4 regions of the Paenibacillus sp. AK002 genome follow, and region 2 is predicted to be linked to each of the others. Evidence: riboswitches for the same ligand, from Rfam matches in the RefSeq annotation. Region 2 holds a riboswitch; each other region holds the start of a gene.
What was found. A riboswitch is a leader RNA that binds a small molecule or an ion and turns the genes downstream of it on or off. The one in region 2 is predicted to bind cyclic di-AMP.
Positions count from the first base shown of each region.

Region 1: another riboswitch for cyclic di-AMP. It lies ahead of ehuB (ectoine/hydroxyectoine ABC transporter substrate-binding protein EhuB); the one in region 2 lies ahead of M1D70_RS26740 (TrkH family potassium uptake protein).
Region 3: another riboswitch for cyclic di-AMP. It lies ahead of M1D70_RS29500 (APC family permease); the one in region 2 lies ahead of M1D70_RS26740 (TrkH family potassium uptake protein).
Region 4: another riboswitch for cyclic di-AMP. It lies ahead of M1D70_RS00480 (C40 family peptidase); the one in region 2 lies ahead of M1D70_RS26740 (TrkH family potassium uptake protein).

Region 1 covers NZ_CP096377.1:6,193,460-6,197,064, forward strand. Annotated here, with positions in the region: gene ehuC (ectoine/hydroxyectoine ABC transporter permease subunit EhuC) at 1-646, opposite strand, end outside; gene ehuB (ectoine/hydroxyectoine ABC transporter substrate-binding protein EhuB) at 648-1,502, opposite strand; cyclic di-AMP (ydaO/yuaA leader) riboswitch at 1,858-2,004, opposite strand; gene M1D70_RS27955 (SDR family NAD(P)-dependent oxidoreductase) at 2,371-3,114, opposite strand; gene M1D70_RS27960 (flavin reductase family protein) at 3,298-3,605, opposite strand, start outside.
Region 2 covers NZ_CP096377.1:5,958,511-5,962,115, reverse strand. Annotated here, with positions in the region: gene M1D70_RS26745 (CPBP family intramembrane glutamic endopeptidase) at 1-1,309, opposite strand, end outside; cyclic di-AMP (ydaO/yuaA leader) riboswitch at 1,601-1,745, shown strand; gene M1D70_RS26740 (TrkH family potassium uptake protein) at 1,809-3,149, shown strand; gene M1D70_RS26735 (potassium channel family protein) at 3,166-3,605, shown strand, end outside.
Region 3 covers NZ_CP096377.1:6,528,869-6,532,473, forward strand. Annotated here, with positions in the region: gene M1D70_RS29495 (molybdopterin-containing oxidoreductase family protein) at 1-375, opposite strand, end outside; cyclic di-AMP (ydaO/yuaA leader) riboswitch at 861-1,055, shown strand; gene M1D70_RS29500 (APC family permease) at 1,222-3,048, shown strand; gene M1D70_RS29505 (formate/nitrite transporter family protein) at 3,191-3,605, opposite strand, start outside.
Region 4 covers NZ_CP096377.1:97,889-101,493, reverse strand. Annotated here, with positions in the region: gene M1D70_RS00485 (hypothetical protein) at 1-752, shown strand, start outside; cyclic di-AMP (ydaO/yuaA leader) riboswitch at 1,098-1,233, shown strand; gene M1D70_RS00480 (C40 family peptidase) at 1,238-1,711, shown strand; gene M1D70_RS00475 (GNAT family N-acetyltransferase) at 2,219-2,719, shown strand; gene M1D70_RS00470 (c-type cytochrome) at 2,881-3,237, shown strand; gene M1D70_RS00465 (4a-hydroxytetrahydrobiopterin dehydratase) at 3,338-3,605, opposite strand, start outside.

The DNA of each region.
Region 1 (3,605 bases), 230 kb from region 2:
TCCCCGCGGTCAGTTTGCGCTCCAGCAGTCGAACCGCCATCGAGACGAGCGTCGCAATGACAAAATACATGAGGAGCAGCAGCACCAGAATCTCGGTGGTCCAGGAGATGTAATTGTTGCGGAGCACCATCGCCTGATACGTTAAATCCGCCATCGTGATGAAATAAACGAGCGAGGTGGATTTGATGAGTTCCACAAGCTGATTCCCAAACGGGGGAAGCATTCGCAGGGACGCTTGGGGCAGTATAACGTTCCACAACCTCTGCCAAGGCCTCATATTAAGCGCCACGGCAGCTTCCCACTGTCCTTTCGGAACGGCCAGCACCGCGCTGCGAACAATCTCGGAGCCGTATGCGCCGAAATTAAGTCCGATCGCGAGAATCGCCGCCAGCATTTTCGGAAGCTCGATGCCGATGAATGGAAGGGCAAAATACAACCAGAAGAGTTGCACCAGCAAGGAGGTTCCCCGAAAAACTTCGACGTACACGACCGTCGCCGTGCGGACGATCCACAGCTTCGACAGCCGGCACAATCCGGCTGCAAAGGACATCACGATAGCCAGGATGGCTGAAAAGAACGCGACGATAATCGTGATCTCTGCTCCTTTGAGCAGCGTCGGAAGAAAATCGATCCAAGAATTCGGCATGCTATTCCCCGCAGAGCGCAGCGGCCGTCATCTCACCCGGGAGCTCTTCTTCCGTGAACCCGAACTCTTGCAAAATTTCCAGCAGCTCGCCCGACTCCTTCATCTTTTCAAGCTCTGCATTATAAGCCTCCTGGAACTCGGTATCCGCTTGGCGGAAAGCCGTAGCCCCGTAACCGCGAACGCTTTCGCCGTCGATGACCGGCTGCTCGAAATCGGCCACGCGTTCGATGCTGTCGTCGCTGGCTGAATCCAGCATCGCCTGCAGGGACGGCCCCGTCATGGTAATCGCCTGCACCCGATCGGCCTGGAGGGCGCTGATCGCCGAAGCCTGGTCAGGGACCTGTACGATCCGGTCCGCAGGAATGCCCGACTTCTCCATGTAGCCGATTTCGACCGCGCCGGTCATGACAGCCACCTTGGCCTGCTCATTCTTGGCAATGTCCTCATAGCTTCCGAGTTCCATCGGATTCCCTTGCTTTACCGCAAGGGCTTCCCCGATGCTGTACTCCGGATTCGCGAACAGGACGGCAGAGCAGCGGTCCGGATTAATGAACATGCCTGCCGTGATCAGATCAAACCGATCGGCCTGCAATCCGGCGACCAGCGAACCGAATTCCGTTAGCTCCCCCCTCATCTCCTTGATGCCAAGACGCTCCAGAATAACGCGGGCAATCTCAACCGCCTCGCCCGTGAGCTCCCCATTGGCTTCTTTGTAGGCATACGGCTTCTCGTTCGCAAACCCTACGGTGATATATCCCTGCTCTATGGCTCGATCCAGCGTACTTCCTTTGTCGCCGCAAGCCGCGAGCAGTACCACCATCATCACGGACAACACCAGCACAACCACTTTCTTCAAAACCTTCCACAACCTTTCGTAATAGCTTTTCACTTTCTTAAAAAAACGGCATGACGAAATTATCCGTGTTAGCACATGTGTTAACTTGGATATATGGACATTCAGATACCCGTGCATGGGACGAGGCTTCAGGGAAGATGATTCATCGGCTTCCTTGCACGCTTTGACCCAATGCCGTCTGATCGATTCAATTCATTCCACATTTGCAGACGTTGCCCCTCCTCTGTAATTGAATGCTAAAAAGACCACCAAACAGGGGATCTAGACATAGCTCCGCCAGCAGGGGGTCAAAAAATAGAGAAAAGGCCCCTATAGAGAATAAAGGGCCTTTTGTATGAACATCCATTATGTATGCAAGACCCATCCACTGCTGACGAGGTTAGCTGACGGACTCGGGTAAGATGGTACCCTACACTCGTGAATTCCAAGTGACTCGCCCCTGGTGAAACTGGTTCCCCCGCTTTCCGGAATATGTATGCCGGAAACTAAGCGTGTGTTCATGATAAAGGGAAGCTCAGGAAAAGTCAAACCCCTTTAACCGCTTTTTCTGGAAATTCAGAAGTGAAAATACCGTTTTTGCAACGAAAATATCGAGCCTTTTGAACACCTTATTTAAGGCTGTCCATACACCGGATTGGTCATGGAATCCATGCTCCATTTTCCGCTATATAGCAGGCATTTGACGGGTCTTGCGGAAATCGTTCATGACATATACGTTTAATGCCATGAATGAGCCCCGGATCAGGAAGTCTGCCCATTTGAAATACGGGGCCGAAAAAAATTTTTGAAACACTCCATAATAAGTCCGATAACAACGCCTGGAATGACTTGCAAAAAGCCCCGATGCTTAGCATCAGGGCTTTTCTCGTCATACCGCGGTATAGCCGCCATCCACCAGCAGACTCGTGCCCGTAATGAAGGAGGCATCTTCACTGGCGAGGAACAATACGGCTTTGGCCACTTCTTCCGGCTGTCCCAAACGGCCCATCGGATGAAGGCCGACCAGGTGCTGCGTGATCGCTTCCGTTCTTCCCTTGATCAGCGGCGTATCGATATATCCCGGACACACGGCATTGATTCGGATTCCTTTGGAGGCATAGTCTGCGCTGAGCGACTGGGTTAACAGCTTGACGCCTCCCTTAGCCGAAGCATAGGCGGTTACCCCTGCTTTTCCGACATGGCTATGGATCGAGCCGCAGTTTACGATCGCCCCTCCGGTTCCTTGGGACAGCATTTGCTGAATGACATATTTATCGCACAGGAAGACCCCTGTCAGATTAATATCAATCGTTCTCTGCCAATTATCCATCGTTAACTGATGGGCAGGAGCATCATGGGCTATGCCTGCATTCGCGAACAATACATCGACACGGCCAAAATGCTGTACCGTCTGATTCACCATATTCGCGACTTCCTGCTCTTGGGTTACATCCGTTTTGACGAACAGCGCTTCAAAGCCGGCTCCTCTCAATTCGTCGGAAACCGCTTGGCCCTGGTCGGAATAATCCGCGATAACGACCTTGGCTCCCTCTTTTGCAAAAAGTCTGACTGCCGCTTCGCCAATCCCGCTGGCGCCCCCCGTCACAATGACAACCTTGGAATCAAATCTCATGCGTTGATCACTCCTATGTTGTAAATTCATCAACCGGCTATCCATTCATGTAGAATGGGCAAAAACCGACCATGATATTCCGATACCCCGTTTCCTAATGAATGACCAGCATACTATCAAATAAAAAGGACGTTCGCTAAATAACAGTCGCAAAGCAATAACCTTATTCAAGCTCAAGCCCTGTCAGACCGGACGCTCAATCGTAAACATCTCTCCCAGGGTCGAATAGATATTTCCTGCCATGCGGCTCACAGGTTTCAACTTGGATGCGTCAATCCGGCCATGCTCGTAGAGCTCCTCGGACACGTGAAATCGGACGACGCGGGCAATCAATAGATCAGCGGCAGGCAGCTGATCCGTACCATCCAACGTGACGACCTGCTCCAGCACGCATTCCATGCGAATCTTGGATTCCATAATGCCGGGAACCTTAACAACGTCACTAACGACCGGGGTTAAACGGGTTCGGTCAAGCTCACTTTCGTCCGGAG
Region 2 (3,605 bases):
GCCGGTACACGGCCTCCTCGGATATGCCGGCCAGCCAGGCCATCAATGGAAACAGCCAAGGATACAGCATGTTGTAAGGCGACTGCGTCGCATCCGTGGTGGACCATGTATTCAGGGTCAGGCCAAGACCGATAAAGATGACGGATTGGACGCCAAGCAGGATGAAGGCCCACATATACCCCAGCTTCATGCTGTCCAGCACGTAGTGCCCGTATCCGGGTTCTTTGGCGCGCGGCCATGGATTGAGCCCGTCTTCTTTATGCCACAGCCCGCTGCCGCCGACAAGGGAGAAATAGAGCAGGGCGGAGAAAACGAGCGAATAGACGGCATAGAAAATCATCATCCCGAGCACGCCGGTTTGCGACATGCCTTCGGATTTGAAAACGGGAATCAGATTGTACGTGTTCAGCATCTGAATGACGAACAGCAGCGCCGATAAGAACAGGCCGCGCTTAAACGAGGTGTAGGCCCTGGTCTTTACGCTGTACACAATCGCAAGAATGCCCAGGATTAGGGTGAACAGGCCGTACCCGGCGAGCGTCAGCAGGGTGGCATCCTGCGTCTGCTTGTTGACATAAGCGGAGTGGGCGGCCGGGACCGAGAAGGAGGGCTCATAAGAGCGCAATTTCCCCTGCTCGAAGGTGAAGCGGTGCTCCAGCCTGGAGTCCCCGATCCTGGATTCAGGGTCCACATATTTGAGACGGGGCTCCCCTTCCTTCGTAACCAGCTCCAGATTCGACAGGTCATAACCCGCCCGCTGAAGCCATGGCTCGGCCAGCGCCTGCTTCTCGGCCAATGTCATGCCATCCTCAACGACGAGCAGCATCTGTCTCTGAATTTCGCCCTTGTTCAGCTCGATCCGGTCAAAGCTGGAGCGGGCATAATCATACGAGAATCCGACGATGCCGGAATTCTGCATGTGCACGTCCACATTGAGGGCATCGCCTCCAGGCTCGCTGAAGCGAACGCGGTATACGTCATAGGGATATTTGGCTTCATAGGTTTTGTTATATTCCGAAAGTCTCTTCTCCTTCGCCAGATATCCGTAAAGTTCCGATTTGGATTGATATGTAACCAAGGCTTCGTCCGTGTCCGCAGCCGCAAACTGCAGATGCTCCTGAGCAAACCTTGAAGCTGCCTGCCGAGCCTGCTCCTTGGAAATGATATCCGGCGAGGCCATCTCGGTATCGTCCGGATTCGCCCACGGAAATACCTGAAATAATAGGAACAGAATCAGGCCGACTGCGGCAGGCGCGATGAGCTGCTTCAGATTGGGCTTCAGCTTCAAGGGCTCTCTTGCACGATTCATGAAATTCCTCCTCTAAGAAAGTTGATACTCCCACTGGTATTCGATATGCCTGATTAAGAACGCATAGAGTCAATATAACATAGTATGAAAGCCATAAGCAGCTTATCCCAATTATCGGAATATTGAAATAAATCGATGAAAATGAATGAAAGGTTTCGAAAACGTTAGAGAACCCTACGCTTGTATTCTTGAATATGCCCAATTCGCGCTCTTTTAAAGATATTTCGGGCGAAAAACGGCATTGGGTTTACGTACCGGATTGAGTTATAATCACATCATGCTTGAAGGAACCGAATATTCCAGCCGAATTTCGTAATGAAAATGGGGGAACCATGTAATTGGGGTGAATTTCATTATTCCCGGAATAATGAATAGGGCGACCTGTGGAAATGCCCGAATCCGTCAGCTAACCTCGTAGGCTGTTGCACAGGAACCAGACCGAAAGGCACTGCGTTTTCCAGTGTCTTTTTTCGTTGATTTTTTTAAAGAAGGTGTCCGATTGAACGCTAAATTAAACTGGCTTACATTGTCTCCGCCCCAAATTCTCGTGCTTGGTTTTGCGGCCATCATCTTCATCGGGACCGGGCTGTTAATGCTGCCAATCTCGACGACGACGGGCGAACCGCTTGGATTTACTGACGCCTTGTTCACTTCCACCTCGGCAACGTGCGTAACGGGCCTGGTCGTGGTGGATACGGGAACGACATTCAGTTCCTTCGGAGAAGTCGTGATCATGCTGCTGATTCAAATCGGCGGGCTCGGATTCATGACGATGGCTACTTTATTCGCCTTGGTTCTGAAGAGACGCATATCGCTCAAAGACCGTCTAATCTTGCAGGAAGCGATGAATCAGTCCTCGATGGAAGGCATCGTAAGGCTGATACGCAGAGTACTGCTGTACTCGCTCGTCATCGAGGCCTGCGGCGCAGTCCTTTTATCGGTTCGTTGGGCGTTTGATATGCCGCTGGGCCGGGCGATATATTACGGAGTTTTTCATGCGGTGACGATGTTTAACAACGCCGGCTTCGATTTGTTTGGCGATTTTCGGAGTTTGACCGGGTATGTATACGATCCGGTAGTCAACTTCGTCGTGATGTTCTTGATTGTTTCCGGGGGCATTGGATTTATTGTGCTCTCCGATCTGATCGATTACCGAAAACAGCGGAGGCTCTCCCTGCACTCCAAGGTGGTGCTCACGATGACGGCTGCCTTGCTTGCGGTCGGATTTATCGTCATTCTCATATTTGAATTTACCAACCCGAGAACGCTGGGTTCCCTGAACTGGGGCGGGAAATTCTTCGGCGCGTTATTCCAATCCGTAACGCCGCGTACGGCGGGCGCGAATACTATAGATATTACGGGGCTCAGACAGGCAACGCAATTTTTTATCGTCATCCTGATGTTTATCGGAGCATCTCCAGGGTCAACCGGCGGCGGCATCAAAACCACGACCTTTACCATTATGGTAGGGGCGGTCATTGCGATGATGCGCGGGCGGGAAGACATCGTCATGTTCCGTTATCGCCTGGCCCAGGAGCGGGTGCTGAAGGCACTGACCATTGCCTTGCTGGCCCTGCTGCTCGTTCTAACCGTCTCGATGATTCTGTCGACGACAGAGGAAGGGGACTTCCTGGAGATTCTATTCGAAACGACATCCGCCTTCGGTACGGTAGGTCTCTCCATGGGCTTAACGCCCGATTTGACCGTGTTCGGCAAGATCCTGATCAGCCTTACGATGTTTGCGGGTCGATTGGGGCCTTTGACGCTTGCTTATGCACTAGGGCCGAAAAAGGGTAAAGAATTATATCGTCATCCGGAAGGCAAAATGATAATTGGATAAGGGGTATAGGAGAGACATGAAACCAAAGCAATTTGCAATCATCGGTTTGGGGCGATTTGGCGCCAGTCTGGCGCTGGAGCTGATGGAACAGGGATATGAGGTGCTCGGCATCGACCGGAACGAAGAGGTCGTCGAGGACATGAGCGAGCTGCTGACGCATACGGTGGTGGCGGACGCGACGGATGAGGAAGTGCTTAAATCGCTCGGCATCCGCAACTTCGACTGCGGGATCGTTGCGATCGGGAACGACATTCAGATGAGCATCCTCTCCGCCATCCTGTTGAAAGAGCTGGGTGTCGCGATGGTCGTTGCCAAGGCGATTTCGGTGCTGCACGGCCGGGCGCTGGAGAAGCTTGGCGTGGACCGGGTCATCTTTCCCGAGCGGGATATGGGGATCCGGGTAGCGCACCAGCTCGTGACGCCGAACCTGCTTGATTATATCGAATTATCCAAGGA
Region 3 (3,605 bases), 570 kb from region 2:
GCTCAATATCCCCATATTGCCGTAGAAGCTGTAAGGCAGGATGCTCTCGGAGCCGTATTCCTCAATCAAGTCCTTATAGCGTCCCGCAATCTCCTGAATGGCTTCGTCCCAGCTGATCCGCTCGAAGGCGCCCTCTCCCTTGGGACCTACCCTTCGCAGCGGATAGAGCACGCGTTCCGGATGGTACACCCGGTGTGCCATATTACGGACTTTATTGCAGATGGCTCCCTGCGTAATCGGATGCTCCGGATTACCGGTCACCTTGACGATTTTTCCGTTCTCTTTATGCAGCAGCAGGCCGCATGTATCGGGACAATCCAACGGACATACCGCCGGAAATACGCCGTTTTCCTGATGAATCATCGCTTGAGTCATTTCGTACTTCCCCCTTTTGCTCGGCTGCATCATATCCCTTTATCTTAAAAGAAAATCGGGGTTTCAGTAAAGTCATACATTTATTTCTAATCAGGTGATTCACTTTACTTTCCCCCGGGTATATTCCTATCAAGAGCAAAGAAGAGGAACCCAGACCCTTTCTCTTCCTTGCCGAATCATGGACCACTCCCAAAAAAATTCGCCATGCCAGTGTCTCCTCCCCCGAGACCGGCATGGCGAATTTGTTTATATGGCATCCTCCCAGTGACCGATGTTCCCCACACCTAATCCTCCATATTATAGAAACTCGTGATTTTCGCAGTAAACATGCAAAATAAAAAGCCTGTCAAAGCCAGGTCATTATGTAAGCGCTTATCTGTTATTTTTTATAAATAATTCTGTTCGAATGATCGTTGGAGGATGTTTTACAAACGATTGGAGCAGGCGTAATATACTATTCAGCTTCGAAAACATTCTTCATATTCACATGGCATTCGCTTAATTTCCATGATGGAAAGCGGGGGAACCAACCGTATGGAGGGATACCTATAGGATCCTTCAACCATACTATGGGGTGAATCCTGATGCGTCGCGTACGTACGCCGCGATGGAATCAGGTAGGGCGACTCTCACCGCCCGAATCCGACAGCTAACCTCGTCAGCGTTGATCGGGAGGGTTGTGAACTTGTGATGAAACACAGGGTTCTAACCTGTGTTTTTTGTTTGCCAAAAATCAGCATAGGAATGGTGACCATTCCTATGTCCAGCACATAAAAAACACCGATAGAAGTCCGTTCAGCGAGCTTCTACCATGAACTTAATCTTAAGCGGCGGTGAAAAACAACCATGTTATCCTCAATCAAGCGCTTCCTCATCGGAAGACCGCTTAAATCAACGGAATTAGGCGAACAAAAGCTGAATAAAACCAAGGCGCTGGCCATCCTGTCATCCGATGCGTTATCGTCCGTGGCCTATGGTCCGGAACAAATCCTCATTGTGTTGATGACCGTCGGGGCGGCTGCCTATTGGTATTCCATACCGATTGCCGTCGGCGTCCTGGTCTTATTGCTGGCACTTATCCTGTCGTACAGACAAATTATTTTCTCCTATCCGCACGGCGGCGGCGCATATGTCGTGTCCAAACGGAATTTGGGCATGTATCCGGGGCTGGTGGCCGGCGGTTCCTTGCTCGTGGACTATATCCTGACGGTTGCGGTCAGCGTGTCGGCCGGGACGGATGCGATCACGTCGGCTTTTCCGGAATTGCACGCCTATAATCTGCCGATCTCCATCGTGTTCGTTCTATGCTTGACCGTATTGAATTTAAGAGGGGTCACGGAGTCGGCCTCCATATTGGCTTATCCGGTTTACCTGTTCGTGCTTGCGTTATTCATCCTGATCGGGGTAGGGATATTCAACATTGCCACAGGCCATGCGTCTCCGGAGCTTCACACGCCGATCGGCACGCCCGTAGCCGGGCTGAGCTTGTTTCTGCTTCTACGCGCATTTGCCTCGGGCAGCTCCGCCCTGACCGGCGTGGAGGCGATTTCCAACGCCATTCCGAATTTCAAAGACCCGGCCCCGAATAACGCGGCCAAAACCTTGGTGGCGATGGGATCGCTGCTGGCCCTGTTATTTTCGGGCATCGTCTTCCTGGCTTATTACTATGGGGTCAGTCCCAGCGAACAAGTCACGGTCGTTTCCCAAATTGCCGAGCATACCTTCGGGCGAAATGCGCTTTATTACTTCATACAAGGAACAACGGCCTTAATTCTGATCCTCGCCGCCAACACCGGGTATTCCGCTTTTCCCCTGCTGGCCGTCAATCTGGCGAAGGATAAGTTCATTCCTAGAATGTTCACCGTCCGCGGCGACCGTCTGGGATATTCAAACGGAATCATTATTCTTGGATTTTTCTCCATTCTGCTGCTGCTGGCTTTTGAAGGCAAAACCGAGCATCTGATTCCGCTGTATGCCGTCGGCGTGTTTATCCCGTTTACCCTCTCCCAGACGGGGATGATGGTGAAATGGATCCGCGAAAAGCCCGAAGGCTGGATCGTCAAGCTGATCATTAACACCACCGGCGCATGCATCAGCTTTATCGTGACCATGATCTTTTTCTTTACGAAATTCGCCCAGGTGTGGACCGTCCTGATATTCCTGCCGCTGATCATCTGGATTTTCACCCGGATCCGCAAGCATTACGAGGCGGTAGCGGACCAGCTCCGGATTACGACCTGCGATCCGGTTAAGCCGATTGAGGGGAATGTCATCATCCTGCCTGTGGCAGGAATCACGCATGTGGTGGAGAACTCGCTGAATTACGCCAAATCGCTGGGAGCGGGCCAAATCATCGCGGTGTACGTGCCGTTCGAGCGGGAGGAGGAGGTCGCCTTCCAGGAAAAATGGAAAAAGTGGCAGCCGGACATCCGGCTGGTGACGCTGCACTCGCCTTATCGGAGCATCATTCAGCCGCTGACGAAATTCATCGATACCGTGCAGCGCAAGGCAAGCGAATCCGACTATCAGGTTACCGTCGTCATTCCGCAGTTCATCCCCAAGAAGGGCTGGCATAATTTCCTGCACAATCAATCCAGCCTGCTCATCCGGGCACATCTCCTGTATCGGAGAGACGTGATCATCACGACGGTTCCCTACCATTTAAAAAAATAGCGGGCTTGTTCCCTGCTTGATTCATTACTGGGAACAGCCTCGCCCATCACGACAAAAAGCTGCGTTCATCCTCTACCTTCTACATACAGGACGGTTGAACGCAGCTTTTTCTTTAAACCAGACGCTCGCCAGGCTTTCGGCATTATGAAGCGTTCTGCGCGGAATGAACCTGTTGAGGGGAGCTAGCCGATGGCGCAGGCCCCTGCTCGCCGAGCGGAGCGGCTGCGGCATGGTTCTCCTTCTTTAAATACACGGTTCCGTATGTCGCTCCCACAAATAACGCGCCGCCAACGAAATTGCCCAGCCATACCGGAATGAAGTTCATCAGATACTCGCCCCAGCTGTAATAGCCTTCAAAAATCGCTGCCGGAATGAGAAACATGTTGGCCACCACGTGCTGAAACCCGATGGCGACAAACGCCATGGTCGGAAACCAGATCCCGAGAATTTTGCCGCTCATCTGATCCGATCCGTAGGACAGCCATACGGCGAGGGCTACGAGCCAGTTGCACCCAATGCCCGACAAGAAGGCTTGCAGGAAGCTGTCGTCCAGCTTA
Region 4 (3,605 bases), 1.1 Mb from region 2:
GCATGCTGTGGGGATATTGCCTGTACCGGCTTGTAAAATCGGCAGTCGTCCCCCTGCTGATGCGGTATCCGGATTCTGCCCCTAACGAGCTTAGTCGCCTGTTATTCTTCTACGAGGGCGAGATGAGTCTATCGTTAAGCGGCACGGTCCATACCTATGGTTGGCTTCTGGCCGCTCTGCTCCTGATCCGGATGGTATGTACCCCGCTCATTCGGGCAGGCATCTTCTATAACCTCCATCAGGAGGCCAAGGGCGAGCGCGGATTATTCTTCTTCACCGGCATGCAGAAGCTGTGGAAGCCCGTTACGGTATTCTATCTGATCGAACTTGTTCTTACCTTTGTGCCCGGATACTGGATTCTGCCCAAAATCCTTCCGATACTGCTGAACGGGATCCATGAGCCGGTTCTGCTGCTTCGTGCGCTGCCTCATGCAGCCGGCTGGTTTCTGTACGCCTATCTGATTCGCCTGTTATTGCTCTATATGCAATTCGGCCGTACGGACAATTCCGGCATGATCAGCTCCGTTCTTGCGCTCTTCCGCCGACTGGGCACGGCCGTGCTGTTATCCCTTACCGTTGGCGGATCAGCCTGCGTCATTCTTTTGCTCCTGAGTTCGGCATCGCTCTTCTGGGCCGGATTGATCGGCTTGATTATTCAGCAAGCCTCCTATTTTCTAAATGGACTTTTCCAAATTTGGGCAATTTCCGCCCAATACCATTTGTGGCGGGATTCTTCCTCGCAGCATGCCTAATCGTTACATTTCGTTACCATCTTATGATGAACAAGCTCGTAAATATGCTGTAATCGGAAGCGACACATTTCTCTCTCGGATTTGATTTTACAAAGAATAGGAGCCCATTTTTCCTCAATATTACATTTTCCGATGGCCAAATTACAAAAAAACCTGATCCCGCAAGACGGGGACAGGTTTTTTTGTATAAAAATGAGCTTTCCTCATTTGCCAAATTGTTAATACTCTGCTAAAATAACGAATATGTTAGTAACAACTTTGTCATCTTTACTGTAACTTTTTGCTGGAACTATGTAATTTCGTTAGCATGTTGGAACGTCAGACGTCTATGAATGGGTTCATCAACATTTTAAGGAGCCGAATTCCCATGATTGGGAAGCGGGGGATCCGTTTTGGGTGAATTGATCTCGCAAGAGAGGGATCATAGGGGACCTTCAACCGAACCCTTAAGCTAACCTCGCAGGCAATGGAAGGAGCTTTTTGTTTTGAAAAAGAAGTTAACGGCCATTTCTCTAGGCCTGGCCCTCGCACTCACATTAGGGACCGGAAGCGCTTTCGCCGATTCCAAATTAAATACTGCAATCAAACCAGCCATTGGTGTCTCTTATAAAACAGGTGGAACCACAACGAATGGTTTTGACTGCTCCGGATTCACCAGCTATATCTACAAGAAACTTGGTCTGAGCCTGCCACGCACGTCTGCAGCTCAATACAAAGTCGGTACGGCCGTAGCCAAGAGCAAGCTGAAAGCTGGCGATCTCGTGTTCTTCAACACATCCGGCAGAGGTGTATCTCATGTGGGTATTTATGTTGGGGGCGGCAAATTCGCTCATTCCTCATCCTCGCGCGGCGTCATCATCAGTCCGCTGAGCCAGAGCTATTACGCCAATCGATACGTAGGTGCTAAGCGAGTCATGAGTCAGTCTACGTACAAGTCTGTAGCTGTGAACTACAATTAATTATTGGAACTTCATTGGTTTATCCTTTACAAGAAGCCCTGGGCGTATGAGATTGTGCCGATCTCATCCAGCGGCTTTTTCTTTTGTCTGCTCTGTGTATACCTTTATAACGTTTGGGACAACGAAAAAGTTCCCACTTTTCGAGAAAAAAAGAAAATTATTATGCGAATTCACTTCGCTTCCTCATGTCGTTGCATCTTCTACCCTTTATATACCCTCCTCTTCCTTCATTAAACACCCTAATGGAAAAATATTGATTTTATTTTCTGAGGACCACTACGAGCAGCGATACGTAGGTGCCAAGCCCATCATGAGCAATGATCAGAATGAAAAGTCGACCGGAGAATCCTCCTAAGCTTCGATGGGTCTTATCCTCATCCTGCCTATACATACCCTTTTGCCCGTCAATGGAGGCCTACTTCTCTCGGACTGGCTTTTTGATGCGGCTAGAATGTTTGAGAAATGGGGTATAATTTAATTTGTAATTACGACAGGGGGACTTTGCCAATGGATGCAGCACCGATTTCATTTCACACGGTGGTCATGCTTGAAGAGCATGCGAAAGAAATATGCGCCTGGACCTATCCTCCTCCCTATAACATTTACGGTTTTCTTCCATGGGAGCAGATGAAAGGGCTTGGGATCGAGTTTGGCGATCCGGACATCCGCCGGGAGCAGTACATTTCGATTTTGGATGAACGGAAGACACTATGGGGATTTGCCCAGCTGTTTCCGATGCATGAGGTTACGCGAATCGGGCTGGGCATGCGGCCTGATTGGTGCGGGCGCGGAATGGGTAAACGGTTTATGCAGACGATTGTCCGGGAAGCGAGGCGGAGGCGGCCTGCCGATGAGATCGACCTGGAGGTAATGACCTGGAATGAACGCGCGATCCGCGCATACGAAAAGGCGGGGTTTCATATCACCGATACGTACGAGCGCCTTACGCCGACGGGAAACGCCCTTTTCCACTGCATGGTGTATGAGCCTCCGGCAAATGAGGAATAGTAATCTTTGTCTATATGAAAAGGCACAATTTTGTGTACTTTTTATGAAGGTGCGCGGTATAGTTGCTTTTTTTGTCACAACTGGCTATGCTGTCTATGGATGTTGGTTTATAATGGAGACAAGTGCAAAAGTGCAGTATACATAGAAGGGACGATATGACGATGCAAAAATGGATCATGAGCGGATTGTTCTTCGTCGCATGTGCGTTGGCTATTGCGCTGATGTTTACGCTCCCAGGCAAGGAACAGGTAGCTCAGGAAGAGAAGCCGACTATGCCGGAAGTGACTCTGGATGCTGCCACAGCGGAAGCCACACTGAAAGCAAGCTGCATCAGCTGTCATGGTGACCAACTTCAAGGCGGCGCTGGACCGGCTTTGAATCAAGTAGGCGGACACATGGATGCGGACGCGATCTTCAACGTTGTAACCAAAGGCCGTAAGGGTATGCCTTCCTTTAAGGATCAACTTAAGCCTGAAGAAATCGCAAACATCGCGCTGTACCTTGCTGAGAAAAAATAAATCAGCTTATACGCAAAACACGCTTGAACCTGGAGAACCTCCCGGCGCAAGCGTGTTTTTACATATTGGGGAGCTATGACCGGATGGATCCCTCTCCCGTCTATTGTCCCGACTTGCCGTCCTTGGAACGGCTTTTCTCATAGGCCTCGTTAAACTGCTGCGCTTCCTTAATATCCACAGCCGTAATGCCGCCGTCGTCCCAGGAAGTGAGACGCAGCGTAACGACTTTGTAATCTATGGTGATATAGGGGTGATGTCCGAAAGCTTCCGAAATAGCTGCCACTTCATCAACAAAAGCGATTCCCTTCATGAAGGAGGAGAAGGTATACTTCCTGACGATCCATCTCCCTTGTTCAAATTCCCAACCC